DNA from 2 places in the Rhizobium sp. YJ-22 genome. Region 2 is predicted to be linked to the other one. Evidence: riboswitches for the same ligand, from Rfam matches in the RefSeq annotation. Region 2 holds a riboswitch; the other holds the start of a gene.
What was found. A riboswitch is a leader RNA that binds a small molecule or an ion and turns the genes downstream of it on or off. The one in region 2 is predicted to bind thiamine pyrophosphate.

Region 1: it holds a riboswitch for thiamine pyrophosphate, as region 2 does, so the genes downstream of both, P7F60_RS15805 (YkoF family thiamine/hydroxymethylpyrimidine-binding protein) here and thiB (thiamine ABC transporter substrate binding subunit) in region 2, are expected to answer to the same signal.

What each region holds. Positions count from the first base shown of each region.
Region 1 covers NZ_JARRIR010000006.1:173,656-188,412, reverse strand. Annotated here, with positions in the region: gene P7F60_RS15850 (dihydrodipicolinate synthase family protein) at 116-1,078, opposite strand; gene P7F60_RS15845 (GntR family transcriptional regulator) at 1,196-1,891, opposite strand; gene P7F60_RS15840 (YidB family protein) at 2,079-2,429, shown strand; gene P7F60_RS15835 (hypothetical protein) at 2,472-2,930, shown strand; gene P7F60_RS15830 (glucose/quinate/shikimate family membrane-bound PQQ-dependent dehydrogenase) at 3,177-5,525, opposite strand; gene P7F60_RS15825 (hypothetical protein) at 5,716-5,892, opposite strand; gene P7F60_RS15820 (ABC transporter substrate-binding protein) at 5,964-6,974, opposite strand; gene P7F60_RS15815 (ABC transporter ATP-binding protein) at 6,974-7,732, opposite strand; gene P7F60_RS15810 (ABC transporter permease) at 7,729-8,538, opposite strand; gene P7F60_RS15805 (YkoF family thiamine/hydroxymethylpyrimidine-binding protein) at 8,569-9,177, opposite strand; TPP riboswitch at 9,170-9,282, opposite strand; gene P7F60_RS15800 (hypothetical protein) at 9,344-9,568, opposite strand; gene P7F60_RS15795 (IclR family transcriptional regulator) at 9,623-10,450, opposite strand; gene P7F60_RS15790 (SDR family oxidoreductase) at 10,583-11,320, shown strand; gene P7F60_RS15785 (amidohydrolase family protein) at 11,355-12,185, shown strand; gene P7F60_RS15780 (sugar ABC transporter ATP-binding protein) at 12,182-13,687, shown strand; gene P7F60_RS15775 (ABC transporter permease) at 13,713-14,726, shown strand.
Region 2 covers NZ_JARRIR010000005.1:201,684-216,440, reverse strand. Annotated here, with positions in the region: gene P7F60_RS14190 (M48 family metalloprotease) at 1-161, opposite strand, end outside; gene P7F60_RS14185 (ATP-binding cassette domain-containing protein) at 598-1,371, opposite strand; gene thiP (thiamine/thiamine pyrophosphate ABC transporter permease) at 1,368-2,993, opposite strand; gene thiB (thiamine ABC transporter substrate binding subunit) at 3,058-4,086, opposite strand; TPP riboswitch at 4,136-4,255, opposite strand; gene P7F60_RS14170 (MDR family MFS transporter) at 4,307-5,797, opposite strand; gene P7F60_RS14165 (MarR family transcriptional regulator) at 5,912-6,439, shown strand; gene P7F60_RS14160 (hypothetical protein) at 6,603-7,100, opposite strand; gene P7F60_RS14155 (FAD-dependent oxidoreductase) at 7,093-8,613, opposite strand; gene P7F60_RS14150 (MarR family winged helix-turn-helix transcriptional regulator) at 8,658-9,134, shown strand; gene P7F60_RS14145 (hypothetical protein) at 9,159-9,359, shown strand; gene P7F60_RS14140 (hypothetical protein) at 9,684-10,148, opposite strand; tRNA gene P7F60_RS14135 (tRNA-Ser) at 10,356-10,445, opposite strand; gene rplU (50S ribosomal protein L21) at 10,762-11,076, shown strand; gene rpmA (50S ribosomal protein L27) at 11,107-11,376, shown strand; gene P7F60_RS14120 (GNAT family protein) at 11,509-12,138, shown strand; gene P7F60_RS14115 (GNAT family N-acetyltransferase) at 12,135-12,722, shown strand; gene P7F60_RS14110 (endonuclease/exonuclease/phosphatase family protein) at 12,805-13,671, opposite strand; gene obgE (GTPase ObgE) at 13,757-14,757, shown strand, end outside.

The sequences.
Region 1 (14,757 bases), on a different contig from region 2:
CGCTCCAGCTTCCGGGTCTCCGTCCCGGCCGCCTCCACCGGGCATGCGGCAGGCAAAAGGCCCTTCCTTGCGGAGGGCCTTTTGTGATGTGCGAATTGTCCTTAGGCCGGGCCGATCAGGGCTTGCAGGACTGCACGGCGCCCGGCAGCTTGCTCCACTGCGCGTACCAGGTATCGAACAGCTTGAGCTGGGTTTCGACATAGCCACGCTGGCTGTCGGTGAGCGCATCGGTTTCGTTGAAGTGCAGCGTGTATTCCTTGTCACCCTTCAGCACCATCATGTGCTTGAAGAACAGGACAAGATCCGGGCCTTCGTCAAAGGAGGAGAGCACGGCGAGCGCCGATTCCAGTTCCAGCGCGCGGGCGCGGGCATCCGGGTCGCCCTTGGCGGCCGCCTTGGCGAGGTTGCACATGTGGATGACTTCCTTCGGCAGCACGCAGCCGATGCCGGTGATCGCGCCGACGGCGCCGCAATCGACGAAGCCGGTGAAGACGCAGGTATCGACGCCGATCATCAAGGTGACGTCATCGTCGCGGCTGGTGATGTTCTCGGCCGCATAACGCATGTCGGCGGCGCCGCCGAATTCCTTGAAACCGACGAGGTTCGGATGCTCGGCGCGCAGGGCGAAGAACAGGTCGGCGCGGGTGGCGAAGCCGTAATAGGGGCTGTTGTAGATGACGGCCGGAATGTTCGGCGCGGCCGAGAGGATCGCCTTGAAGTGGTTCTTCTGGGCGGCGACGACCGAGCCGCGCGACAGGACGCGCGGGATGACCATCAGGCCCTGCGCGCCGACCTTGGCGGCATGGGCGGCGTGGGCAACGGCCGAAGCGGTGTTGACGGCGCCGGTGCCGACGATGACCGGAACGCCGGCCTTGACCAGGCGCTCGACGCCTTCCATGCGCTGTTCGTCGGTCAGCAGCGGCCAGTCACCCATCGAGCCGCAATAGACGACGGCAGACATGCCCTTCTCGATCAGCTCCTTGCCCTTGCGCACCAGCGCATCGAAATCGGGGGTACGGTCTGCCTTGCAGGGGGTCATCAGGGCCGGGATAACGCCGGAGAAAATCTGGGCCTTCATGTCTAGCTCCTCAATCTGGTGTGGCTGGTGGCGCGGTCCCGAACAATCGTCAGGCGGCGTCCTTGATCTTTATAATACACATAGAATTTTTCTTGTCGACAAGAAAAATACAAAAACTCAAAGCTGAATATCGAGGCGCTCGTTGCGGGTGAAAAGCCGCTGCACCTGCGCGACGATCTGTTCCGCGTGTTCGCGGCCGATGCGGTCTGCGGCCTCGACGTCGCGGGCGGCGATAACGTCGATCATCTCCTGGTGCTCGTCGACGAAACGTTGCGGCAACTGGCCCTCATAGGACTGGTAGTAGAGCCGCAGGATGCGTCGCCCTTCGTCCAGCAGTCGGCGGAACAGGCTGGAGAAATAGGGGTTGCGCCCTGCATCGGCGATAGCAGAATGAAAGGCGGCGTTGGTGGCGATCATCGCCAGCGCATCCTGCGCCTTCACCGCGGCCGCATACTCCTCGTGGAAGGTGCGGATCGTCGCCAGATCCTCGGGGCGGTGATATTGCGCCGCCAGCCGCGTCGTGACACGATACATCAGGACCAGCGCATCGAAGAAGGTGTGCAGGTTGAGGAAATCGATGTTCGAGACCATGGTCGAGCGGTTCGGCAGCGTCTCGATCAGGCCTTCGCCGGCAAGGCGCACCAGCGCTTCGCGGATCGGGGTGCGCGACATCTTGAAGCGATCGGCCAGTTGCACCTCGTCGATCGGGCTGCCGGGGGCAAGCTTCAGGTCGAGGATCTCGTCGCGCAAGAGGTCGTAGACCATCTTGACGCCGGAGCCGCGCTTGCGTTCGGGAACTGCGTTGTCGTCCATGCGGTTGAATTCTCCCTGCTTTGTCGACAAGATAAATACTTAGCGTATGGACGCCAGGCAACTGTGCGAATGGCGCGGACGATTATTTTCTTGCGCGGCGGCCGGGCTCTCGGCGTTTGGCTGATGACAGCGACAGGTCCTGGCGTTATAATATTGCCAATACCGCAGCCGGGAATCGGAGAGACCGATGGGATTGCTCGACGGACTGGGAAATGTGCTTGGCGACGTGATGAGCGGCAAGCAGGTTGATTTCCTCGCGGTGGCGGGGCAGATTTTCAACAATGTCGGCGGTATGAACGGCATTCTTGCCCAGCTTGAGCAGGCAGGGCTTGGCGATCAGGTAAAATCCTGGATCGGCACCGGCTCCAACATGCCGATTTCGGCCGACCAGATCAAAAGTGCCCTTTCGTCTGAGCAGCTTCAGCAGATTGCGCAGAGGTTCGGCATCGATATTGACCAGCTCGCGCCGCTCTTGGCGCAGCATCTTCCGCAGGCCGTCGATCAGGCCAGCCCGGATGGCGTTCTGCCGTCCTCCTGACGTTCCCTCCCAGCATTTTCCCACCCCCCACAGAGGCATGCCATGTCCAAGAAACTGATCTTTGCCGTCACCGGTGCGCTTTTCGCCACGCTGGCCTTCACGGCGCCGGCCTCGGCGCTGACCATGAAGGAATGCAGCGCAAAGTATAAGGCCGCCAAGGCCGATGGCAGCGCCAAGGACGTCAAGTGGAACGACTTCCGCGCAAAGTTCTGCGGCGCCGACGCCGCCGCAGCCGATGCCGCCGACGAAAAGGATATCACGGCGACCGCCGATAACAAGGAGCCGGCCAAACCGACGATGAAGGCGCCCAAGGGCGTGACCTTCCCCAAGGCCGTCGACAAGAAATATGCCAGCGAAACCCCCGGCAAGGGTCGCCTGCACACTTGCGTCGATTCCTACCGTGCCAACAAGGAGGCCGGCACGCTCAACGATCTGAAATGGATCCAGAAGGGCGGCGGCTACTGGAGCCTCTGCACCGCAGCCATCAAGGCAGGCGGCTGAGCGGTTTTCAGCGAATATTCATCAAAGCAAACGCCGGGCGGATCCGCCCGGCGTTTTCGCTTTCTGACAATTCTTCGCCCGTCTCCATCGTCATGCTCGGGCTTGCCCCGAGCATCTTCTCAAGCCAGACAATTCTTTGTCGTCGATGGCCTGGAAAGCGGAGGCCGATCCTCGGGACGAGCCCGAGGATGACGTCGAGTGCGGGACACAGGCGTCGGAAAGCCGAGGCGCTTGACGGCAAGCGCCTCATTTCCCCGACGGCAGGGCATAGGCGATGACGTAATCCCCCGGTTTCGTGCCCACCGAGCCATGGCCGCCGGCGACCATGACCACGAACTGGCGGCCGTCGTCGGTCGTGTAGGTCATCGGGGTCGCCTGGCCGCCAGCCGGCAGGCGTGCCTTCCACAGCTCCTTGCCATTGTTCAGGTCGTAGGCGCGCAGATAATTGTCCACCGCAGCCCCGAGGAAAGCGACGCCGCCCTTGGTGATCATAGGGCCGCCGATGCCGGGCACGCCGACCTTGAAGGGCAGGGGCAGCGGCGTCATGTCGTAGACGGTGCCGTTGCGATGCTTGTAGGCGATCTTGCCGGTGCGCAGGTCGGCAGCGGCCACATAGCCCCATGGCGGCGCCTGGCAGGGGATCTGCAGTGGCCCGAGGAACGGCCCCATGAACACGCCGTAGGGTGCGCCGTCATTGCGGTTCAGGCCCTGTTCGCTGCCCTTCTCGTCCTGCCCCTTCGGCGGCACTTCGGCGCGCGGCACCAGCCGCGAGGTGAAGGCGAGATAGGTCGGCATGCCGAACATTACCTGCCGCTCGGGATCGACGGCGACGCTGCCCCAGTTGAAGGTGCCGAAGTTGCCGGGATAGATGATGCTGCCCTTTAACGACGGCGGCGTGTAGCGCCCCTCGTACATCATCTCGTGGAAGCGGATGCGGCAGGCCATCTGGTCGAACATGGAGACACCCCACATGTCCTTTTCCTGCAGCGGCTTCGGCTTGAAGGAGAGTGCCGAGGTCGGCTGGGTCGGGGCGGTGAAGTCCTCGGGTATGGCGCCGCCCGGCGCCGGCTCCTCGGTCACCGGCAGCAGCGGCTCGCCGGTGCGCCGGTCGAGCACGTAGATATCGCCCTGCTTGGTGGCGCCGACCAGCGCCGGCACGGTGGTGTTGTCCGCCTTGGTGATGTCGAGCAGCACCGGCTGCGCCGGAACGTCCATATCCCAGAGGTCATGATGAACCGTCTGGCGCACCCAGCGATCGGCGCCTGAATTGATGTCGAGTGCGACGATCGAAGAGGAATATTTCTCGACATTCTCGCTGCGGCCCATGCCGAGCTGGTCTGGCACCTGGTTGCCGAGCGGCACGTAGACGAGGCCGAGCGCTTCATCGACGCTGAAGACCGACCAGCTGTTCGGCGAATTGGTCGTATAGGTCTCGCCGGGCTTCAGCGGGGCGGTCGCGGTCGGGTTGCCGGAATCCCAGTTCCACAGCAATTGCCCGGTATTGACGTCGTAGGCGCGGATAACACCGGACTGCTCCTCGGTCGAATAATTGTCGTTCACCGCGCCGCCGATGATGATCTTGCCGGCGGCGATTGCTGGCGGCGAGGTCGAATAATAATAGCCGGCCGGATTGTATTTCATGCCGGTTTCCAGATGCAGCACGCCCTTGTCGGCGAAGGAGGTGCAAACCTGGCCGTTCGCGGCATCGAGCGCGATCAGCCGTGCATCCGAGGTCGGCAGGTAGACGCGCTCGGCGCAGGCGCTTCCGGGCGTCGCGGCCTCGTCCTTGTAATAGCTTACGCCGCGGCAGGTCTGGTGCTGACGGTCGGGGTTCATCCCGGCATTGGCGTCGTATTTCCATTTTTCCTTGCCGGTGGCGGCATCCAGCGCAATCGCCCAATTGTGCGGCGTGCAGAGATACAGCGAATTGCCGACCTTCAACGGCGTCACCTGGTACGTGGTTTCGCCGACGTCGTCAGGACGTTTGACGTCGCCGGTCTGATACCGCCAGACCTCCTGCAAATCCTTGACGTTCTTCACTGAAATCTGGTCGAGCGGCGAATAGCGCTGGCCATAGGGCGTGCGGCCATATTGATGCCATTCGCCTGCCGGCACATTGCCGCCGAACGCCGGGTCAGCGGCCGCCTGCTGTTGCGGCAGTTCGCCGGCCTGATCGTAAGGATCGAAGAACATCGATACGACGGCGACGACGATGGAGAGGACGACGGCGATGGCGAGCGGCGTCGCACTGACGCCGTAGCGATAGCCCGTCGGGCTGGCGAAGCCGAGCGGCACGCGGATCCAGGGTGTCAGCAGCCAGATGCCGATCAGGATGATGACGCCGCCGCGCGGGCCGAGCTGCCACCAATCGAGCCCGACCTCCCACAGCGCCCAGGCAAGCGATGCGACGATGACCACCGCATAGACGCTCAGCGCATGGGCGTTTTTCTGGAAGAGCAGGATTGCGGTGATGAGAAAGCCGAGACCGGCCAGGAGATAATAGGCGCTACCGCCCAAGGAGAGAAGCCAGCCGCCGCCGGCCAGCAGCACGAGGCCGATCAATGCCAGGAGTGCCGCCGTTACTCGGATCGCCATATCGGAGCCCTTTCGCCGATAAGTTGAAATAACTCTATAAATACTACTGCAAAATTCTAAAGTCTCTTTGGGCCAGGAATTGAACAGCAGGCGGGACGCCTGTCGGCGCTGCCGAGTTGCAACGCAAAACTGCCGGAAAAGTTCCATCGGGGTTATGCAAATACGGCGCTTTCCACGCCGGCGGCGGGGTTCAGCGCAGTGGACGCGGCGGCCCCTCCTGTTCGTCGCGATAAAGCTGATGCACGCTGGCATCTTGCGCCTGCTTTTCGCCGGATGTCAGGCGGCGCTGGCGCAGCATGGCATATGCGATGGCGCAGGCGAGCAGCAATGCGCCGCCGCCCGTCGTCAACAACCAGATCGTATCCATGATCGGTCTCCAATTCCCGTGTGAATGAGGGTCAACCGGGAAAGAGGCCGATAGTTCCGTTTGCCGCGCGTTCACCCGAGCAGGTCGTTGGTGAAATAGGCGGAAAAATCCGGCCGCACGGCAAGCTTTTCGCCATTGCCATCCTTGAGGATGCCGGCCTCGAACAGATAATTGCCGATGGCCGTCATCTTTTGCGGGTCGAAGCGGCCGGAAATACCCTCGGCGGTGCGCAGGTAATGGCCGTCGATGAGGGCCTGCAGCGAGGCGCGCACCAGTTTCCGGTCGGTCAGCGCATCCTTGTTGGCCGCGACCAGCAGGTCGGTCGCCTCGTCGGGATGGTCGACGGCAAAATCGTATCCCCGGCGTGTCGCCTGCAGGAAGGCGCTCGCCGCCTGCGGTTTTTTGGCGAGAAACGCGCTGCTGGAGCCGATCAGGGCCGTATGCTCGTCCGGCACGCCGTAGTCGGCATAACGGAAGGCGCGTTGGGCGAGGCCGTCGAGCTTCGCCTTCACCCCTTCCCAGGTATAGACTTCGAGGGTGAAATCCACCGCGCCGCTGTCGAGCGCCTGATAGGCGGAGGTTCCGAGCGTGATCGTCTCGAAGTCTCCCTTGCCGCCGTCATGGCGGATGATCGAGCCGATCAGCGCGTTTTCCCAGGCGCTGCCGAATCCGCCATACGTGAGGCCGTCGAGATCGCGCGGGCGCTGGATGTCCTTGCGATCCGCCTTGAAGACGAGCCGGCCGGTTTCCGTCTGGGTGACGGCATAGGCGGCGACCAAATCGGCCCCGGCGCTGCGCTGGGTGATCAGTCCGATGGAGCCGAGAATGCCGAAATCGGCGACATGATTGGCGACCAGCGTCGCGGCCGAGGTATCGGTATAGGGCAGGATATCCACGTCGAGGCCGGCTTCGCGGTAAAATCCTTTGTCGCGGGCGACGAACAGGCCGATGTGATTGGTGTTCGGCGTCCAGTCGAGCGCGACGCTGACCTTCTGCCGCTCCTCGGCGCGCAGCGGCAGGGCGGTGATCGGCAGGGCGGCGAGCGCGGTCAGCAGGCTTCGGCGCGACAGGAAAATTTGCATCAGAATGTCTCCTCGGTCTGGAACAGGGTTTTGAGAATATCGGTTTCAAGCGCGGCGGCGGTCGCAACGGTCGCGCCATCGAAGCGGGGGCGGGGAAGATCGATATCGATGTCGCGGATCACCCGCGCCGGGCGCGGCGAGAGCAGGTGGATGCGATCCGAAAGGAGGACGGCCTCGCGCACGTCATGGGTGACGAGCAGCACCGTCCAGCGATGTCGCCGCCACATCTCGGAAAGCCAGATCTGCATCCGGCTGCGGGTCAGCGCATCGAGCGCGCCGAAGGGTTCATCGAGCAGCAGCATCGGCCGCTCCTGTACGACGGTGCGCAGCAGCGCCGCACGCTGGCGCATGCCGCCGGAAAGTGCCGCTGGATAATGTTCCTCGAAACCGGCAAGACCAAATTCGGCAAACAGCGGCCGCACCTTGCTTCGTGCCGCCTGCCGGCTCATGCCCTGCACCTCCAGCCCGAGCGTGGCATTGTCGATGATCCGCCGCCACGGCATCAGCGCATCGCGCTGCGGCATGAAGGCGAAGGGGCGCGCGGTCTGCGACAGCGGTGCGCCATCGAAGAAGATCGTGCCGCTTTGCGGCTGCAAGGCCCCCGTCAGCATCCGGAAAAGCGTCGACTTGCCGGCGCCGGAGGGGCCGAGAATCGAGACGAATTCGCCGGGATTGACAGTGAGCGAGAGATCGTCGAGCACGGCCAGCCTGTCGTAACCGCAGGAGACGCCGGAGAGTTGCAGGCGCGGCGGCGTCACGGCCTGTTTCCTTCCCCAGTCCTTGCCCAGGGCATGGCGAGGCGCTGAATGACGAGCGTCGCGCCGAACAGCACCAGCGTCAGCACCGCGCTGGCGACGACGGCGGCCAGCACCAGATCGGCGCGAAAGTTGTTCTTGGCGTTGAGGATATAGATGCCGAGTCCCTTGGCCGCCCCGGCATATTCAGCAAAGATTGCTCCGACGACGGCATAGGTGATGGAGATGCGAAGCCCCGCGAAGAAATAAGGCAGCGCCGAGGGCAGCCGCGCCAGCAAGAAAAGTTTCGCCTTTCCGGCACCCATCGAGGCCAGAAGCGCCTCGATTTCCTCCGGCACCGAGCGATAGCCCTCGGTCAGCGCTACCAGCATCGGAAAGAAGGTGACCAGCGCCACCAGCAGGATTTTCGGCAGTAGGCCGAAGCCGAACCAGAGGACAACGAGCGGCGCGATCGCCACCAGCGGAAGCGTCTGGCTGACAATGAACAGCGGAAACAGCGCCCGGCGCAGCGGCTGGAAGAAATCAACCAGCACGGACAGGACAAAGGCCGTGACCAGCGAAAAGGCAAAGCCGAACAGCGTGGCGCGCAGCGTCGGCAGGATATTGTCCCACAGCCCCTCGCGATTGCGCCAGCCCGAGAGCAGCACCTGCGATGGCGGCGGCAGCGTCATCGGCGCGATGCCGGAGAGCCGCGCATAGGCTTCCCACAGCCCGAGCAGCGCCACAAAGGCGATGGTTGCGGGAAGATATTGGCGGACGGCATGGCGCAAGGGCGCGCGCGCTCGCGTGCCGGACGAAGGTTCGGTCATCGAAAACTCGGATTCAGGAAAGGGTTGGCGTCAGACGGCGCTCGGACTGTTGCCCGAAACGGTCAGATCCACCGTCACATGCCCGGCCGGCGGGCCGAAGCGCAAAAAGGCCTCGCCCACCGTCGCGAAGACGGCGCCGGCATCGCCGCGCAGCTTCGTGCAGAAATTCTTGGATTTCTCGAAGGTGCCGGAGGATTTGACAACGTCGATGCAGCCGTAGATTTCGTCCATGTGCCGGTCGATGCCGAGCGTATAGAGCGAGAACTGTGCCGCCGCGATCTGGCCGCTCACGGGTGCCGCCGCAATCGCGGCGAGCGCCTCGGCCTTGCGCTCGTCCATCGGCGCCAGCGGGCCGGAAAGCTCAGGCGTCTGGCAGATCGGATCGTCCGGCTCGCCGGGGCAACCGCGCGAGATCGTCGCGTGCAGCACGCAATGCTCGCCGCTTTTCGCCGCCGCGACGAACAGATCGCGCATGGCCGCGAACACCACATCGGGCGTGCCGACCAGCAGCGTCGAAATATCGTCCGTCTCGATGCGCAGCCGTTCCCGATAGGGATCGAGCGCGCCAAGCGCGGACATGATGACGCCGACAAAATCGTCGGTCATGGGATACAGGGAAATCTGCGCGCCGGAAAACATCGCTCAACCTCGCTCCGCTGGCATTATCCAGATCAGCTAAAGGGTCCGCAATCTTGTCGACCGCATCTCAGCCCCGGCATTACGGAGCACCCCTGTGATGCGCATTTGATAGACCGGAAAGGCCGAGCCTTGCAAGCCCCAATCTCGGCGAATGTGAAAGTCGCTCTCAGCCGCGAAATTCACCTTCGTTTTCGTCGGCGGGGTCGTAATTCAGATCCCAGTCCTTCGGCGGCTTTTTGGTGCCAGGCGGATATTTGTGGATGGTGGCGTCTTCCGAGCCGGTGATGACGGTCGGTTTGGCGCTGGCGACGCCATCGGCCTTGCGGTCGGCCTGCGAGGGAGCGAACTGGCCGCGGGCGTCGTTTTTGGGGTTGGGGTGGTGCTTGGGCATGATCCGGGCTCCTTGTGGGTCCGGATCCCAACAGACTGCGCGCGCAGTTGTTCCCTATCGGATAATTCGGCTTAGTGCCTCGCCGGCATCGGTGAAGGACAGGGCTTCGGTGACCTGGCGTAATTTCGCCAATGTTTTCAAGCGGTCCTCATCGCCGGCATCGCCGGGATGCTCGATATAGGCGCAAGTCAGCACCGCGACGGCCTCGCCGCCGGGGTCGTAGACCGGGGCGCTCAAATCGGTGACGCCGACGAGCTGGCCGGAGGGGGCGACGCGAACGCCATCGCGGCGGGCTTCCTCCAGCTTGGGGCCGAGTGTCTTCAACTGCGCTTCGGCATCGGCGATGCCCCAGAGGCCGAGCGTTTCCGTCAGCCGTTCGGGGCGCTGGAAGGCGAGCAGCGCCAGCCCCGAGCCGGTGGTGAACAGGTCGACCTGGCCGCCGATGCGGGCGCGGAATTCCCAGTGGCCGCCGGGGCTGGCCTGGGCGACGATGACGCCGGTGCCGAATTCCGGCACGACGAGATGGCAGGACTGGCCCATCTCGCGGGCGAAATCGTCCATCAGCGGCTGCGCCTGGGCGACGAGTCGCCTCAGCGGCGGATGGCGGTTGGCGACGAGGAAGAGTTTCATCGTCAGTGCATAACGATCGCCGCCGTCGAGGCGCATGACATAGCCGCGCGCCACCAGCCGTTCGAGCATGCGGAAAATCTGCGAGGGGCTCAGCCCCATCTCACGGACGATCTCGGTGCGGGTCAGGCCGCCGCGCTGTTCGGCAAGGATTTCAAGGATATCCAGCCCCTTGTCGAGGGCGGGCGCGCGGTAGCGGCTGGCGCTGCTGGCGCTGTCTTCCTCGGCTTCTTCCTCCGGCCATATGTCGCTCATCGGCATTCCCCCTCGCGTTTCTTTTCGAGTTAGCGGTCTCGCGGCGGCTGCGCAAGATTTCTGTTGCAAAGAATTTTATATGTGAATAGCTTGTTCATATAAGAATGAAGCGTGACGGTTCGGGAGGGCCTCGTGCGACTGCAAGGGAAAACCATTCTGGTAACGGCCGCCGGTCAGGGTATCGGACGCGCCAGCGCGCTGGCCTGCCAGGCCGAGGGCGCCAACGTCATCGCAACCGATGTGAACGGGGCATTGCTGGCAGGGCTGGACGGCATCCGCACGAAAGTGCTCGACGTCACCGATCCTCAGGCGATCCGGGATATCGCCGCCGAGGTCGGGCCGCTCGATGGCTTGTTCAATTGCGCCGGCTTCGTCCATCACGGCACCATTCTCGATGTCAGCGATGCCGACTGGGCCTTCAGCTTCGATCTCAACGTCACCGCCATGATGCGCCTGACACGCGCCTCCCTGCCGGGCATGCTGGAACGGGCGGCGGTGACCGGTACGGCCTCGATCCTCAACATGGCCTCGATGGCCTCGTCGATCAAAGGCTTCGTCAACCGCACCGTCTATGGCGCCAGCAAGGCGGCGGTGATCGGCTTGACCAAGGGCATCGCCGCCGATTTCGTCAAACAGGGCATCCGTTGCAATGCGCTCTGCCCGGGAACGGTGGATACGCCGTCGCTGCGCGGCCGCATCGCAGCCTCGCCCGATCCTGTGCAGGCGGAGAAAGACTTTATTGCCCGTCAGCCGATGGGACGGCTGGCGACGGTCGACGACATCACGCCGATGGTCGTTTTCCTCTTGTCGGATGAGAGCCGTTTCGTCTCCGGCCAAGCCATGCTGGTCGATGGCGGAGTCACCATCTGAGCATAGCTTCTGAACGCGACCGGGGAGGGTGGCGATGCAGATCATCGATGCACATTGCCATTTCTGGCGGTTGGCGCGCGGCGATTATGGTTGGCTTGCCGGCGAAGGCGGGTCGCTGGCGCCGATCCGGCGCGACTTTTTGCCCCGTGACTATCCTGCGGAGGCACCGCGTCTGATCGCGGTGCAGGCGGCGCCGACCGTGGCGGAAACGGAATTCCTGCTGGCGCTTGCCGCCGAAGAACCCCGGATTGCCGGTGTGGTCGGCTGGGTGGACCTGACCGACCCCGGCGCGGTAGAAACCTTGCAGCGTCTGGCGACGGATCAAAAATTCAAGGGCATCCGCCCGATGTTGCAGGATATTGACGATACCGACTGGCTGCTGAGAGCGCCTTTGCCGGCGGTGCTGGCTGCCGTCACCTCGCTCGGCCTGCGTTTCGATGCGCTGGTGACGCAGCGACACCTGCCGAACCTGCTGCGCTTCGTCGAGCGCCACCCCGATCTGCCCGTCGTCATCGATCATGCCGCCAAGCCGCAGCCGGAAGGCCGCGCCGGCTGGGAGGCGGGGCTGAGGCGGCTTGGCGAAAACACCAATGCCTTTTGCAAGCTTTCCGGCCTGCTCACCGAATTTTCGCTGAAGATGCTGGCCCGCCCGGCCGACGAGATCAAGGCGATCCTGTCGCGGCTGCTCGACTGGTTCGGGCCGGAGCGGCTGATTTGGGGCAGCGACTGGCCGGTGCTGACGCTGGCGGCGGATTACGACCGCTGGCGCGACCTGACGGCGGAGGCCTTGCGCGAGCTTTCGCCGGCCGAGCAGGCGGCGATCATGGGCGGCAATGCCGCGCGCTTCTATGGGGTGACGCCATGACCGATCTGGTGCGGATGGAAGCCATCGACAAGCATTTTCCGGGCGTGCATGCGCTGAAATCCGTCGGCTTCGACCTGCGGGCCGGCGAAGTCCATGCGCTGATGGGCGAAAACGGCGCCGGCAAGTCGACGCTGATGAAGATCCTCTCCGGCGTCTATCACCCGGATGGCGGTCGCATCCTCGTCGAGGGGCAGGAGGTGACGCTGCCGACGCCGCGGGCGGCGCAGGCGCTCGGACTCGGCATCATTCATCAAGAACTGGCGCTGATGCGCGACCTGACGGTCGCCCAGAACATTTTTATCGGCCGCGAGCCGCGCCTCACCTTCGGCCGCCTCGACGAGGCGAAGCTGAATGCCGATGCGGCGGCGATCTTTGCCGGCATGAACATCGCCATCGATCCGCGCACCGTCGTCGGCGGGCTGACGATTGCCAGGCAGCAGATGGTCGAGATCGCCAAGGCGCTGAGCTACCGCTCGCGCGTGCTGATCATGGACGAGCCGACCGCGGCGCTGAACGATGCCGAGATCGCTGAACTCTTCACCATCATCCGCCGCCTCAAGGCGGAAGGGGTGGGCATCGTCTATATCAGCCACAAGATGGACGAGATCAAACGCATCTCCGACCGCGTCACCGTCATGCGCGACGGGGCCTATGTCGGAACGGTCCAGGCCGAGGAAACGCCGATTTCGAAGATCATCTCGATGATGGTCGGGCGCGAATTGCAGGACGAGGCGGTCGTCATCCCCGATCTCTCCGCCGCCGAAACGGCGCTGGAGGTGCACGGCATCCGGCGCGGCAAGGAATTGAAGGATATCGGCTTCAGCCTGAAAAAGGGCGAGATCCTCGGCTTTGCCGGGCTGATGGGCGCCGGCCGCACCGAGCTTGCCCGCGCCATTTTCGGTGCGGAGCCCATCGATGCCGGTGAAATCCTCGTGCGGGGCAAGCCGGTGCGGATTGCAAGCCCGGCCGATGCGGTGCGGGCCGGCATCGGCTATCTCTCGGAAGACCGAAAACATTTCGGGCTGGCGCTCGGCATGGATGTGCGCGCCAACATCGCCATGGCGAGCCTGCCGCGTTACGCCGACGCCATCGGCCGCATCGACGAGCCGGCGCTCGAACGCATCGCCGAGGATTACATCGCCAAGCTGAACATCCGCACGCCGGGCGACGGCCAAGAGGTGCGGCTCTTGTCGGGCGGCAACCAGCAGAAGGTGGTCATCGCCAAATGGCTGCTGCGCGATTGCGACGTGCTGATCTTCGACGAGCCGACGCGCGGCATCGATGTCGGCGCCAAGGCGGAAATCTATCGGCTGCTCAACGGTTTGGCAGGGCAGGGCAAGGCGATCATCGTCATTTCCAGCGAGCTGCCCGAGGTGTTGCGCCTGTCGCATCGCATCGCTGTCATGTGCGAGGGGCGGCTGACCGGCATCCTGCCGGGCGGCGCCGATCAGGAAGACATCATGGCGCTCGCGACGCAGCGCGACGGCAAGGCGGCGGCTTGAGGGCGGAAACGAAGGGGTTAAGGGCATGGCTTCGACGGACATATCCGCGAAAGGCAAGACGATAAGCGCAAGGCTGACCCCGAGCGGCGGCGCGCAGCAGAAGCTGCTGGCCTTCGCCAGCCTGATCGTGCTGGTGATCGGCTTCTCGCTGGCGAGCCCGAATTTCTTCCAGGTGTCCAATATCATGGCCATCCTGCAGGCGACCTCGGTCAACGGCGTGCTGGCGGTCGGCGTGACGCTGATCATCATCACCGGCGGCATCGACCTGTCGATCGGCACGCTGATGACCTTCTGCGCCGTGATGACCGGCGTGGTGCTGACCTGGGGCGGCTTGCCGCTGCCGTTCGGCGTGCTGGCGGCGCTGGGAACGGGGGCGGCTTGCGGGCTAGTGTCCGGCAGTCTGGTGGCGCGCATGCGCATTCCGCCCTTCATCGCCACGCTCGGTATGATGCTGGTGCTGAAGGGCCTGTCGCTGATCGTCACCGGCACCAAGCCGATCTATTTCAACGATACGCCGGGCTTCACCACCATCGCGCAAGGGTCGCTGATCGGCCAGATCGTCCCGGCCTTCCCGGTGCCGAATGGCGTGCTGGTGCTGTTCATCGTCGCTGCCGCCGCCGCCTGGACGCTGGGGCGCACCGTGCTCGGCCGCTACACCTTCGCGCTCGGCTCGAACGAGGAGGCGGTGCGGCTCTCCGGCGTCAATACCGATTTCTGGAAGATCGCCATCTACACGCTGTCCGGCGCCATCTGCGGCATTGCCGGCCTGCTGATCGCCAGCCGCCTGAACTCGGCGCAACCGGCGCTCGGCCTCGGCTACGAGCTGGAAGCCATCGCAGCGGTGGTGATCGGCGGCACCAGCCTCTCGGGCGGGCGCGGCACCATTCTCGGCACGCTGATCGGGGCGCTGATCATGTCGGTGCTGACCAACGGCTTGCGGGTGCTTTCGGTCGCGCCGGAATGGCAGACGGTCGTCACCGGCGTGATCATCATCTTCGCCGTCTATGCCGACCAGATGCGGCGGCGCGGCAAGGCCTGACACTTCATCGCATGAACCATCCGTGAACAAT
Region 2 (14,757 bases):
AGGCGTTCGGTGCGATCGTCCTTGTATTCGCCGCCATAGCTGGCGACGATGCGTGGATGCTCACGGGCGCCCATCTGGGCGCGAGGATCGTTCTTCTGGACTTCCTCGACGATCTGCGGATTGTTCGAGGGCGCGACGCTCGGCTCGTAGGTCTGCTCCATTACCGACTGGCAGCCGGCCAGAAGTGTGGAGGCGACCAGCAGGGGTGCGGCACGACGCAGGAAAACGCGCCGCCGCGCAACCGGAATGCGGGGGATCACAGGGCTTGAAAACTCGGCCGCGCGCGTGGTCATGCTGTCCAGTGTGTGGTTCAACGGTCTCTCTTATCGCGGGCGATGGCTTTGGCCGGCATTGCCCGCATTGCGTGCGGAAAAATACCTACAAAGCAACCAGAGCTTCTCCCGTGGCGAAAAACTGCTGTAGCCGATTTCACCAGCCGTTGCATAGCGAGGTATCGTTTAATTATGGCGGCGTTGTATTTTAGCAAGCATCTCCCTGGCTGAAATGCCGTCGTCTGCGCCGGTTTGCAATTCTGCCATTCCATGGCCGGGCGTCCGAATTGTGGCGAGCCAGGAAAAACGCGCCGCCCCGGTTCGATCATGCGGGATTTGCCCCGAGAAACGCGGCAAGGCCGGGACTGTCGCGGCGCCGCAGAAATTCCGCCACCGGCGCCGCCACGAGAATGCGGCCGTCCTCGATGAACAGCGCATGGTCGGCGAGCCGCGCCACCTCGTCCGGGTCGTGGGTGACGATGAGGACGGTATTGCCGCTTTCGCGGTGCAGGTCGCACAGCAGCGCCGCCATGGCGCCGCGCAGGCCGGGATCGAGGGCGGCGAAGGGCTCGTCGAGCAGCAGCAGCGGCCGGTTGCGCACCAATGCCCGGGCAAAGGCGGCGCGCTGGCGCTCGCCGCCCGACAGCGTCGGCGGCAGGCGCTTTTCGAAGCCGCCGAGGCCGACGCGCGTCAGCGCCGCCGAAATCCGGTCGCGGTCGGCGGCCGAGAGTTTCAGCGAGGGGCTGATGCCGAGGCCGATATTGGTGAGTAGATCGAGATGGCCGAAAAGATTGTTGTCCTGGAAGACCAGCGACACCGGCCGTTCGGCCGGATGCAGGCGGGAAATATCCTTGCCGTCCACAAGGATGCGGCCCATAGAGCTTTTTGTCGCATTTCCGAACGGAAAGCCGGTTCCCACTTTTCCTGGAAATGCTTTGTCCGGCGTCTCGAAACCGGCGATCAGGTTGAGCAGCGTCGATTTGCCGGATCCGGAGGCGCCGGTGACTGCGGTGATCGCGCCGGACGCAATCTCCGTGTCGAAGAAGAAATGCTTGTCGCCCAGCGTCAGCGCGACGTTTTCCAGCCGGATGGCGGTCATCGGTTCCTGTCTTCCTCCGGGGTTTCGGCGCGCGGCAGGGTGCCTGCGACCGTCAGCGCCAGGCAGATCAGCCCGAGCAGCAGCGCCAGCCCGTCGGCATCGGCGGTGCGGTAATTGCCCATGCGGCTATAGACCAGCCAGGGCAGCGTCATGAGATTGTCGGAGCCGAACAGCGCCACCGCGCCGAGATCGCCGAGCGACAGCGCCATGGCGAAGGACAGGCCCATCAATAGCGGTTTGCGCAGGCCCGGCCAGTCGATCAGCCGCAGCCGCCCAAAGCCGGAAAGGCCGAGGCTGGCGGCGAGCCTGCCGGTGCGGATCCGGTGCTCGCGAAAGGCGGGGCCGACCAGCCTGACAACGAAGGGCAGGGCCATGGCCGCATTGATCGCCGCCACCAACGGCGCGGCAAAGGCCCCGACATCGCCCGTCGGCAGCAGCATCAGGAACCAGCCGGTCGCCAGCACGATGGGCGGCACCAGGAGCACCAAGGCCGAGGAGGCGGCAAGAGCCAGCGAAAAGCCGCGCAGCAAGAGCCCGCCGCCCGCCGCCGCCTGTTGCGCATGGACGATAGCGAGCGCCGAAACCACCGCGATCAGCCCCGCCGACAGCGACAGGACGAGGCTGGTCAGCGCCGCCTCGTGGACGATGGGTTCCGCGACGAGTTTCATCAGGTCGGAGCGCAGGCCGGCGACGAGCACGGCGGTCAGCGGCAGGGCAGTGAAGACAAGCATGACGCCGATGGCAACCGTATCGGCGAGGCGCGCGCCCGCGCGGCCGGCATCCAGCCGCCGCACCGGCTTGCCCAGCATCAGACCGCGATCCTCCGGCGCCGGCAGCAAGGCGATGACGGCGAGGATGACCGCGGTGACGGCGATCTGCATCAGCGCGAGACCGATGGCGCGGGGCGGCTCGAAATCGAAGCGCAGCGCTTGATAGATCGCCACTTCCAGCGTCGTCGCCCTCGGCCCGCCGCCGAGCGTCAGCACCAGCGTAAAACTGGTGGCGCAGAGCATGAAGATCAGCCCGGCGACGCCCGGCAGGATGCGGCGCATGACAGGCCATTCGATGAAGCGGAAGACATCGCGGTCGCGCAATCCGAGCGAAGCCGACATCAGCCAGTATTCGCCGGGAATGCGCTCCAGCCCGATCAGCAGGAAGCGGCAGGCGAGCGGCATGTTGAAGAACACATGGGCGATGAGGATGCCGGTCAGCCCGTAGATGCTGACGGGTTCGCTGAGGCCGAGGAAGCTGAGCCCCTGGTTGGCGATGCCCTGCCGCCCCCAGACGGCAATCAGCCCGAGCGCGCCGATCAGCGCCGGCAGGCCCATGGGCACCGCGAGCAGCCGCACCAGCCAGATGCGCCCGGCAAAATGGCGCTGCCGCGCCAGGGCCCGCGCCACCGGAATGGCGAACAGGATGGAGAGCGCCGTCGACAGCGCCGCCTGAAACAGCGTAAATTGCAGCACGCCGAGAATATAGCGGTCAGTCACCACCGCCAGCGCCGCCGCCCAGCCGCCCAGCGCCACCAGCTTTGCAATCGCCAGCCCGACGAACAGGAAAAGGGCGGCGAGCACCAGCCCGCCACCCGATAACGCCACCAGCCTTTGGCGAGCTGTCAGCATAAAGACTTATTTCCTATGCGCATGTCGTTCTCGCGAAACCGCTACACACTTTTGCGCGACATGCTCAGTTCATGCTCATGGCCGCAAGCCATTCGTCGATCCAGGCCTTGCGGTTCTTCGCCACTTCTTCCGGGCTCATCAGGAAGGTTTTTTCCGGATTGACCAGCTTGCCGAAGGCATCCGGCAGCGGTTCCGATGTCTTGGCGACCGGCATCATCCAATTGTTGGTGGGAATCGTGTCCTGGAAACCGGGGGTGAGGGTGAAGGCCAAAAAGTCCCTGGCGAGCTGCTTTTCCGGGGCGTTTTTCAACAGGCCGGAAACTTCGATCTGGATGTAGTGCCCTTCGGAGAAAGCGGCGGCCTGGTAGCGGTCGCTGTTTTCGGCGACCATGTGATAGGCCGGCGAGGTGGTGTAGGACAGCACCATCGGCGCCTCGCCCTTGGTGAACAGGCCATAGGCCTCCGACCAGCCGGGGGTGACGGTCAGCACGCGGTTCTTGAGCTTGCCCCAGGCCTCGCCTGCTTTGTCGCCATAGACAGACCTGACCCAGAGCAGCAGGCCGAGGCCGGGCGTCGAGGTGCGCGGATCCTCGATGACGATCTTTTGCGCGGGGTCGCCTTCCACCAGATCCTTGAGGCTGGCCGGCGGCGTTTTCATCGCTTGCGTGTCGTAGACCACGGCGAAATGGCCGTAATCATAGGGCACGAAAACATCATCCTTGAAATCGCCGGGCACCTTGGCGGCGGAGGTATCGACCTCGCTGGCATCGAACAGGCCGGTCTGCTTGGCCTCGTCGATCAGGTTGGTGTCGAGACCGAGCACGACATCGGCCTTGGAGCCGGCGCCTTCCAGCTTCAGGCGCGACAGCAGCGCCACGCCATCGGCGACGCCGACGAAATTCACCGTGCAGCCGCAGGTCTTTTCGAAGGCGGCCTTCACCTTTGGTCCCGGGCCCCATTCGGAGATGAAGCTTTCATAGGTGTAGACGGTAAGCGTCTTGTCGGCAGCGCTTGCCGGGCCGTGAAGGCCGAGCAGCGCGGCCGCCGAAAGTGCTGCGGCAGACACGAGATTGCGGATGATATGGCTGGGCATGACGCCTCTTCCTCCTTCGTAAACGGTTGATCGGGGAAAAGGGCGTCATGAAACTGGCGCGTCTAATCCCTCCGCCGGTGCTAACCGGATCAGGTTCTTCGGGTTGGCGGGTCGCGCCTCTCAGCCGGTGGCCTTGGAATTCCAAAGTCCGGCACCCCGTTAGAGCAGGAGAAGATGTAGACGCGCGCGGCCGGATTGGCAAGATCCGGCTCGCGCCAACTCAGCGATGCCGCGGCAGACGGACCGGCTTCAGCATCAGCGCTGCCATCAGGCCGATGCCGGCGGAGACGGCGGCGGCGGCAAACAGCGGCAGGAAGGCATGGGAATAGGCGAGCGCGACCAGATGCCGGGTTTCGGGCGCCAGCAACGCCAGCGCCTTGGGCGTCAATTCCTTGAGATTGTCGACGCCGGGGATGGCGATATCGCGCAGGCCCGCATTGATGATCGCGCCATAGATGGAGATGGCGATCGCCGCGCCGGACATGCGCGTCAGCGTCACCGCCCCGGTCGCGGCCCCGACATCGCGTTGGGGCGCGGCATTCTGGATGCCGAGGATCGGCACCTGCTGGCCGAGCCCGACCCCAAAACCGTGCAGCAGCATCACCAGCGCGACGATCGCGATCGGCGTATCGGGATGGATCTGCGTGAACAGCGCCAAGGCCGTCAGGCTGAGGCCGATGCTGGCGATCGAGAACGGCTTGTAGAAGCCGAATTTCGAGATCAGCCGTCCCGCCGACAGCGAGCCGATGACGATGCCGCCGGTCAACGCGATGAACAGAAGCCCGGCGACCGAGGGCGACAGTCCGGTGGTCGTCTGCAGGAACAGCGCATAATAATTGACGAGGCCGATGCCGATCGAACCGCTGACGATGGAAACGACCAGCAGCAGGTTGAAGGTGGAATTGCCAAACAGCGACAGCGGTACGATCGGCTCCGGCGCGCGACGCTCGACAGCGACCCAGCCGATGGCGCAGGCAAGCCCGAAGGCGACGACACCAAGGCTTTCGACGCTGGCCAGCGCGCCGAACAGTTCGGCGCTATCGGCGGCGAGCACGATACTGGCGACAGCCAGCGCCAGCAGCGCCGCGCCGGCATAATCGATGCGCGGCTGGCGCGTCGGCCGGCGATAGGGGAGCATGGCGAGCAGGCCGACAAGCACGATCAGGCCGATGGGGATATTGACCAAGAAGATCGAACGCCAGCCGAACGCATCGCTCATCGTGCCGCCCAGCGTCGGGCCGATGGCGCCCGACGCCATCAGCATCAGGCTGGAATAGCTCTGGTAGCGGGCGCGCTCGCGCGGCTCGAACAGATCGGCATTGATCGAGAAGATCGAGACCATCAGCCCCCCGCCGCCCAGTCCTTGAAGCACGCGGGCGGCGATCAGCGTGTTCATCGACACCGCCAAGCCGCAGAGCGCCGAACCGAGGATGAAGATGGTCACTGCCGCCATCATCACCGGCTTGCGCCCGAAGAGATCGCCGAGCTTGCCATAGAGCGGCATCACCGCGCTGGTGGCCAGCAGATAGGAGGAGCCGATCCAGCCGAAGCGTTCAAGTTGGCCGAACTCGCCGACGATTGTCGGCAATGCGGTGGAAACGATCTGGTTGTCCAGCGTCGCCATGAACAATGCGGCCATCAGGAAGGAAAAGACGATGAGGCGGCGCTTGTCGTCTGTGACCAGCGGTGCGAAGGCAGGCTGCATATCCATGAGGGGGTTCCGATCCGTTTCGCGGATTTATGTGCCTATGGCATATATTTGTCAACAGCATATATTTGCGCGCGGCATATTTCCAAGCGGCTGCGGATTTGCTAGATCTGGCGCATGGACCACGCACCGAAGACCGCCGCCCCGCCGCCCGCGGACAAGACCGCCGATATCGACCGCATCGGCCAGTCGATGTCGCGCATGCGGCTCATGATCGGCCGGCGTCTGGTCGGGCGGCTGGCGATCCAGCAGGTGGCGCCGGAACTCGATATTTCCCATCTCGACGTGCTGGACGTGGTGCGTCGCGCCAGCCTTACCGAGACGGAAACCACGGTCGGGACGGTGGCCGAGATGATGCGCGTCGATCCCTCGCGGGCAAGCCGGGTGGTGGCCGAACTGGTGGAGCGCGGCGTGTTACGTCGCGACGTCTCGCAGGCCGATGCGCGGCGCAGCATCGTCATGCTGACCCCGCGCGGCGCCGAACTCCTGGCGCAAGTCCGCACCGTCAAACTCTCGGCCATTGCCGACATCGTCGCCGACTGGCCCGATGAGGATGCCGAATGTTTCGCCCGTCTCTTCGAACGCTTCATGGACGGCTTCGAGGCGGTCTATCAGCAGCGGGAAAAATCGCTCGCGCAGAAATAGCGGAAACGCCGGTGAGCCTCAGGCCGCGTTGCGCATGAAAATCGGGTCGCGAGACCGTCGCCCCTGGTTTCGCCGGACTGGCGGTCGGCGGTCACATGCGTCTGCCTTTCGTGCCGCCGGCTTCGGCTGGAAGCGCTTTGGCGGATGTGGCGGATGCCGATCGTCATTCGGTTAAAAAGATCAGTCCCAGCAGGTGGTTGACGCCGATCCCGTTTCTTTGCGCAACGGCGGAAAGCGTCTCATCTCCGGCGGCGATCAGGCCGTTCGCTTCCAACTTCCGGACAAGTGCTTCCGGTTGCCTGTGCGTCATCCCCGCCAGCGTGGAAAGGGGCGCTTCGACAAGCGCCGCCATGATCGGCCGTTCGAGTTGAGGTCCGGTGATCTGGCCCCATGACAAGATGGAGGCAGTCAAAACGACCGTGAAGATCGCGATGCTGGCGCGGCCGCCGCTGGATTTCAGATGGGACGTCAATGGCCGGACGTTGATTGCCAGATGACCCGCGACTCCGACGAGAAAGAACCACGAGAACCATTGATGGACGACCGTCGTCAGCCCCGTATTCCACTCGAAGAAGAGCAAAAGGCCTGTTGCCGCCATCAGAAGGAAGGAGCCGATGGTCAGCGGGGTCGCCCAGGTTCGCAGCGTGATCGGTTTACGCATGGGCGGCGTCTTTCATATCGAGGCCCAGGCCGACGCTGGCAAGATAGGCGGTCAGGGATCGAAGCTCCTCCGTGGCGATGATCGCGCCGACATAACCGTCGGGACGGATGAGGAACCAGTCGCCGGCACTGGGCGCATAGGCGGCCTGGAAATGCCCTGCATCGTCGATGAGATCGCCATTTCGGCCGATGGCGTGAATATGAAGCCCCGTGCGCGGCGAAACGAGACCGCGGTCGCCTTCGAAGACGATCAGCGTCCAGTGCGGTCCGCGCAACAGGTCGAACAGCCTCAGCGCCTGGCCGGCCGCTCCCCGGATCGGGGCGTCGGGCGCCCGTTCGCCCGCCAGCAGGCCGCCTGTTCGCCCGGGATTCTCCAAAGCGAGGCTCGATTCGGGATAATCGATGTCGAGTTGGTGCACATCGCGCCCGCGCCGCATGTCGCCGCGCTTCATTGCATCGAGAAGGCGCGTCGAAAGGCCGAGCATCGCCTGGGCAACCGGACGTCGCTCTTCCTCGTAGCTGTCGAGCAGCCTCGCGGGCCCGCCCGTCAGGACCGCCGCCAGCTTCCAGCCGAGATTGTATGCGTCCTGCACGCTGGTGTTCAGTCCCTGGCCGCCGGTCGGCGGATGGATATGCGCGGCATCGCCGGCGAGCAAGACGCGGCCGACGCGATAATGATCCGCAAGCCGGGCATTCATGGTGAAGGCCGAAGCCCATGATACGGCCTGAACGGCGATATCGTCGCGCCCGGTGCGCTCTGCCAGCAAAGCCGTCAGCCCGGCAGGCGAAAGATCGACATCGCCGTGGAGCGGGATGGGTCCCTGAAGCTGAAAAAGCTGGGTGCCCGCCAGCGGGCAGGCCGAAATCTGGCGCTGCATGTCGCCCTCGCCGAAGCGATGCCAGACATCCCGCGAGAGACCGGAGAGAGTGACATCCGCGACGATGGCGCGCACGCCCAGCGTCTTGCCGGGAAAATCGATGCCGAGCGCATGACGCACGACGCTGCGCCCGCCATCGGTGCCGACCAGCCAGCGCACGCGAATGGTTTCCGCGCCGGCTTTGGTGGCGAGCCGTGCCATCACCCCGTCCGCATCCTGTTCGAAGCCGACAAGCTCCGTGCCGAATTCGGGGGCGGCCCCGAGTTCCGCCAGCCGCTCGCGCATCATCCGCTCCGTCAGGAATTGCGGCACCATCAGCGGCAGATGATAGGGCTCGGCCGGCGTTGCCGGCTCGGACGCCAGGACATCGGTGTCGCAATGATTGCCATCGTCGCGATATTCGCGCTGCCGGGGATAGAAGCCGCCGACCGAAACCATCCGGTCGAGAATGCCGAGATCCTCGAACACCTCTTGCGTGCGCGGCTGGATGCCCTTGCCGCGCGACCCGCCAAACGGATCGTCGAGCGTCTCCACGAGCCTGAAGGAAATGTTGCGCCGGGCGAGGTCGATGGCGAGCGTCAGGCCGGCCGCGCCCGCGCCGCAGATGAGTACATCCGTTGCGAAACCATTTGTCATGTCGATCTCCATATGTGTATTATGCACTTAATAGGAGAATGGGAATGTCGTCAAGAAAGAATGTGCAAAATACACTCGATTCCGCGTCGTTGCGCGAATTGCACGGAGCGCTGATCGACATCGTCAGCGTCATGAACCGACCGCAGCGGGATGAGGAGATGGTTCGCCAGGCAGGAATCGCGCTCGATCGCGCGCTGTTTCCGCTCCTGGTCATGATCGAACGGCTGGGACCGATCGGCATCGTCGATCTGGCTGACCGGGTCGGGCGCGATTATACGACGGTCAGCCGCCAGGTTTCGAAGCTGGAAGAACTCGGCCTTGCCGAACGTCGCGAGAGCGCCGCCGATCGTCGGGTGCGCGAAGCCGTCGTTACGGCACAGGGCAAGGTGATGACCGACAAGGTGGACGCCGCGCGCGAAAAGATGGCGCGGGAGATATTCGCCGACTGGGACGCGGGCGACGTCACGGATTTGATCCGTCTCATGCGCCGTTTCGCCACCGCCGTGACCCGCGACAGTTGAGCGGGCATCCGTGCCGCTGCCGGCATGACGACCCAAGATCGTCGTTTGTTCGGTGTATGCCCTCGCTCGGCATTCGCGCAAGAAGGCAGGGCCTTCGCCTTGGTAAACGAAGGCGTCGAAATCGAAGCGACTGCCTCGCGCTACGACAAGACCGCTCGCGAAATCAACGCCGCGTTCTACACGCCCGCGCTCGTCGACAAGGCAAGCACGCGCGTCGAAGTTTGATTGGAACGCCCATGCCTACCATTCCGCTTACCGACGAAGACGGTGTGACCCGCAACATTCGTGTGGGGCACCATCGCCTTTGTGGGTCGCAATTACGACGGCGGCACCTTCGTCACGTTCAAAGATGGAAGCGAACGCTTGTCCCGCGAGGAACCCGACGAAGTTTCCCGTCACATTGACGAAGCGAACGGCCTTCCCGACGCGATGCCACACACAACCACGGACGGACAATCCCGGCGCACCGTTTGGGAAGGAATGATTTGAGATTGGCCGGGCGTTGTGGTTGGCACTGCCTTGCCCCGGCTGTCATCGCCGTGGGGCTTTTCATGCTCGAACAGGATGAACGGGCGTTCCCCGCAATTCCAGAACGAACTTTGTCGCCGTAGCAGTCATCGCACTTGCAACCTGCCATGCGTTGAAAAGCTCATCGTGCAAGACTTCAAGGTCCGCAATCATCGCATCGCGGCCTTCATCGGTTTGAATTTTGAAGTTGTGTGATTCGTAGAAGCCGTGAAAAAGCCTGTTTCGCGCTTTCAGTGCGGACGCGAAGCATTCGGTCAGTCCGTCGTCAAGGCTTACGCAATTCCTTAAGCTTCCCAACAAGCGGCCCAACGTGCTGCGGTCTATGTCGTCAAGAAGCTTTCGCGCGCTGTCGGGATCGGCTTCGACGTGCCAGCCGTGTTCAAGGCCACGGGCACATAGTAGCATCGTCCCAAGTTCGGCTTCGAATAGCTGAGTGGCTTCGGCCGTGATGCCGAATTTTGCGTAGAGTTCATCGCGTGTCGCCAAGCCCACCGTCCTACCCACCCCGCACTTTCGGCGAAGGATACAAGCTTCAAGTGCCCCTTGCGGGCCTAGCCCGTCGTTCACTTCCGCGTGATCGCAGCGGCCGCGTGAATCGCCAAGTCTGAGCATCAAGCCCCGATCCTACCGCCGATTTCTTGTAGTAGATCGTGAGTAGGATTTCCAGAAAAACCCAATGAAATCAATTGTGTTTGGCGGAGAGGGAGGGATTCGAACCCCCGATACCCTTGCGAGTATGCCGCATTTCGAGTGCGGTGCTTTCAACCACTCAGCCACCTCTCCGCGGAAGCCGAAGCACCGCAGCTTGGCGGTGCGGGGGCTACATAACGGGTGGGGGGCGGGTTGGCAAGCGTAAATTCTCAAGAAAATCGCCTTTTGTCTTGACAGGTCGCACGTGCTCCCTTATCCCCGCCGACGAATAGGCGTGGTGTATTGCGCGCCTTTGTCATCCCCGCGTTTTCGTGGAGATCTCACCGGCAGAACGAAGCCAGCCGACCCCTCGAGGGTTTTGGATTTCCCTGCTCAATTCGGACTGACAAAAAGACGGCCGTCTGGCGAAATTCCAGGCAGAGCCGGAACGAACATGAAAGGATATAAAATGTTCGCAGTCATCAAGACCGGCGGTAAGCAGTACCGCGTGGTGGCCAACGACGTGTTGACCATCGAGAAGCTCGAAGCCGCTGCTGGCGCCTCGATCGAATTCAACGAAGTCCTCGTCGTCGGCGTTGGCGCCGATGCAAAGATCGGTGCGCCCTTCGTGGCCGGCGCCGTCGTCAAGGCCGAGGTCGTCGAGCACAATCGTGGCGACAAGGTCCTGTCGTTCAAGAAGCGTCGTCGCCAGAATTCCAAGCGCATTCGCGGCCATCGCCAGCATCACACCGTTGTCCGCATCACGGACATCGTGGCAGCCTAAAGACAACGGTCAGGTACAAGGAGAACTCCCATGGCACACAAAAAAGCTGGCGGTTCGTCGCGCAACGGCCGCGATTCTCAGTCCAAGCGCCTTGGCGTGAAGAAGTTCGGCGGCGAAGCCGTCATCCCGGGCAACATCATTCTGCGTCAGCGCGGCACCAAGTGGCATCCGGGCCAGAACGTCGGTATCGGCAAGGATCACACGATCTTCGCACTTACGGCCGGCAATGTGAATTTCCGCACGCGTGGCAATGGCCGCGTGTTCGTATCCGTCATGCCGAAAGCCGAAGCAGCGGAATAAGCCGGTAGCGCTCTAAAACAGCCGGCGTCTCATCGACCCGGCTGAGCTGCAAGGTTCAGACCAGACTTGAAAAAGGGGAGATGGGGCGCCGCCCGATCTCCCCTTTTTTCTTGTCCAGAGGAGGACTGAACCATGCAGGATGAATTGTTGAGGCAAAGCCAGAGGGGCTTGCCAGAAGAACGGCCGAGGCCGGAGCGGTTAAGGACCGATTGCCCTGTCCTGTTGTCGGAGCGGCTCGTCTTGCGGGCGCCCCACGAGGAAGACATCGACGCCCTTGCCCATCTCGCCAACAATCCGAATGTCGCGACAATGGTTTCGCGTATGCCGCACCCCTATACGGTGAATGACGCAGCCGACTTCGTCCGACGCGCCAAACAGGGCGGGATCGGCAAGTGCGTCTATGCGATCACGAAAGCGGAAACGGGCCATTTCCTCGGTTGCTGCGGCATCGAGCCCATCGACGAGCAGACCGTCGAGATCGGCTATTGGCTAGGCGAGCCCCACTGGAACCAGGGCTACATGACCGAAGCCGCGCATGTGCTGATCGACATGGTGTTTCGCACCCGCGATATCGAGCGCATCGATGCCCGCTGCCGGGTGATGAATATCGGCTCGCGGCGGGTTATACAGAAGTGCGGATTCCAGTTTCAAGGTTCGGCCATGTTTCCGTCGTTGGCTATGGGCGGTCCGGTCGCGGTGGAATGGTTCCGCCTCGACCGCAAGACCTGGATATCCTTGAGAAGCTGGGGAGGGATGCGATGAGCGCCGCACAGTACAATCAGGCCCACGACGTCAATCGCGCGGCGGGCCCGTGCCCGGTCATTGAAACGGCCCGGCTGCGGCTGCGGCCGCATCGGCTCGACGATGCCGAGGCGATCGCCGCCTCGTTTCGCGATTTCTCCATCGCGCGCATGCTGCGCCGCGTGCCGATGCCCTATTACAAGCAGGATGCGCTGGAATGGCTGCTGCCGCGGGTCGCAGCCGTCTTGCCGGACTGGACTTTTGCGGTGACGACGCCGGACGACCGCCATATCGGCACCGTCTCGCTCGAATTGCGCAAGGGCGTCTGGTATCTCGGCTACTGGCTCGATAGCGGCCATTGGGGCAAGGGCTATATGACGGAGGCCGTTTCGGCCGCCATCGGGCGGTTCCTGAGCCGGCTACCGGATGTGACGCTGCATTCCGGCTTCTTTGCTGACAACCGCGCCTCGCTGCGGGTGCAGGAGAAGTTCGGCTTCCACCTGACCGGCTGCTCGGATGTCTATTCCACCGCCCGCCAGGCGATGGTGCTGCATATCGACACGGTTCTGGAAGCCGGGGATTTTCGTCCGGCGCCGCGACCGTGAGCTTTTGAAAAGGGGACCGCCGCTTGCGCGGCGTTCCCTCTTCGTGATGCATGCACCGGGTGTTCCCGGCTCCGTGAAAGGCTTAGTCCGCCAGTTCCAGCCAGACCGGGAAATGATCCGAGCCCTGCGGCTCCAGATCGACATGGGCATCCTTAAGGCGCGGCAGCAGGCCGCAACTGATGAAGGCGTAATCCAGATGCAGCCGGCTCGACGTCTCCCTGGGGTCCATCCAGCTATAGCAACCGGGCGTCAGGCGGCCCATGCGGTCGAGCGCGTCGACGGGATGGGGATGGCGCGCCACGCGGCCGTAATAGGCATCGACCGGGCCGGTCATCGCCACATATTCAGGCGATTCCGGCTGCATGTTGAAATCGCCCATCAGCACGTAATCCTCCGGCATCGGCAGGGTCGGCAGGTCCAGATCGGCCCCGCCCGTCAGGCCGCCGCCTTCCTCGACATAAAGATTGGCGCGCGCCTTCAATTCGCCAATCTGGGCAATGCGCTCCTCCGGCGAGACGTGGTCGAGATGCACGGAATAGACCCGCAAGGGCCCGCCCGGCGCATCGATCAGCGCCTCGGTGGCGCAGCGCTGCACGTTCAGCTTGTCGAAGGTGCGGGCGCGCGGCAGAAGCAGGGTGCGCACCGACAGGATCGGCCAGCGCGACAGCACCATATTGCCGAATTGCAGCCGCCGCGCGACGCGCTTTCCGTCCTCCGTCTCGATCATGCCGAGATAGACGTCGGCGGGCGCGCTGAACACGGAATGGTAGCCGGCAAACAGATCGGCCATGGTTGCCGCGAGGTCGGCATAACCATTGGCATGGAAGCCGCGCGTCACCTCCTGCAGGCAGACGATATCGGCGCCGTTGAGGCTTTTTGCGATGCGGGCCGGGTCGTAGCGGCCGTCGAGACCGACGCCGAACTGTATGTTATAAGACGCGAGCTTCACGATAATCTTTGACCTCCGCTGCCGCTGGCGATATCGAGAGCGGCACGTTTTCCAAGAAACCAGACACAATACGATCGGCCACGCAATGAAATTTCTCGACGAAGCAAAGGTTTATATTCGCTCCGGCGATGGCGGCGCAGGCGCCGTGTCGTTCCGCCGCGAAAAATTCGTTGAATTCGGCGGGCCGGACGGCGGCGATGGCGGCCGGGGCGGCGATGTCTGGGTCGAGGCGGTCAACGGGCTGAACACGCTGATCGACTTCCGTTTCCAGCAGCATTTCAAGGCCAAGATCGGCACGCACGGCATGGGCCGCAACCGCACCGGCGCCAACGGCGCCGACGTGACGCTGAAAGTGCCTGTGGGAACGCAGGTGCTGGAAGAGGACGGCGAGACGCTGATCGTCGACCTCACCAAGGAAGGCCAGCGCTTCCGGCTTGCCAAGGGCGGCAATGGCGGTTTCGGCAATGCCTATTTCAAATCCTCGACCAACCAGGCGCCGAACTGGGCCAATCCCGGCCAGGAAGGCGAGGAAAAGACCATCTGGCTGCATCTGAAGCTGATCGCCGATGCCGGCCTGGTCGGCCTGCCGAATGCCGGCAAGTCCACTTTCCTGGCGACGGTGACCCGGGCGCGGCCGAAGATCGCCAACTATCCCTTCACCACGCTGCATCCCAACCTCGGCGTCGCCACCATCGACGGGCGCGAATTCGTGCTGGCCGATATTCCCGGCCTGATCGAGGGCGCGCATGAGGGCGTGGGCATCGGCGACCGTTTCCTCGGCCATGTGGAGCGCACCCGCGTGCTGCTGCATCTGGTCTCGGCGCAGGAAGAGAAGGTCGGCAAGGCCTACAAGACGGTGAAAACCGAGCTGGAGGCCTATGGCGGCGAGTTGATCGACAAGCCGGAGATCGTGGCGCTTTCGCAGATCGACCTGCTCGACGACAAGGAGCGCAAGAAGAAGGCCAAGGAACTGGAAAAGGCCTGCGGCCGGCCGCCGCTGCTTTTGTCGGCCGCCACCGGCGAGGGCATGCTCGAAGCGCTCAGGGCGCTGCGCGACATCATCGTTTCGGCCGCCGAAGGCGGCGA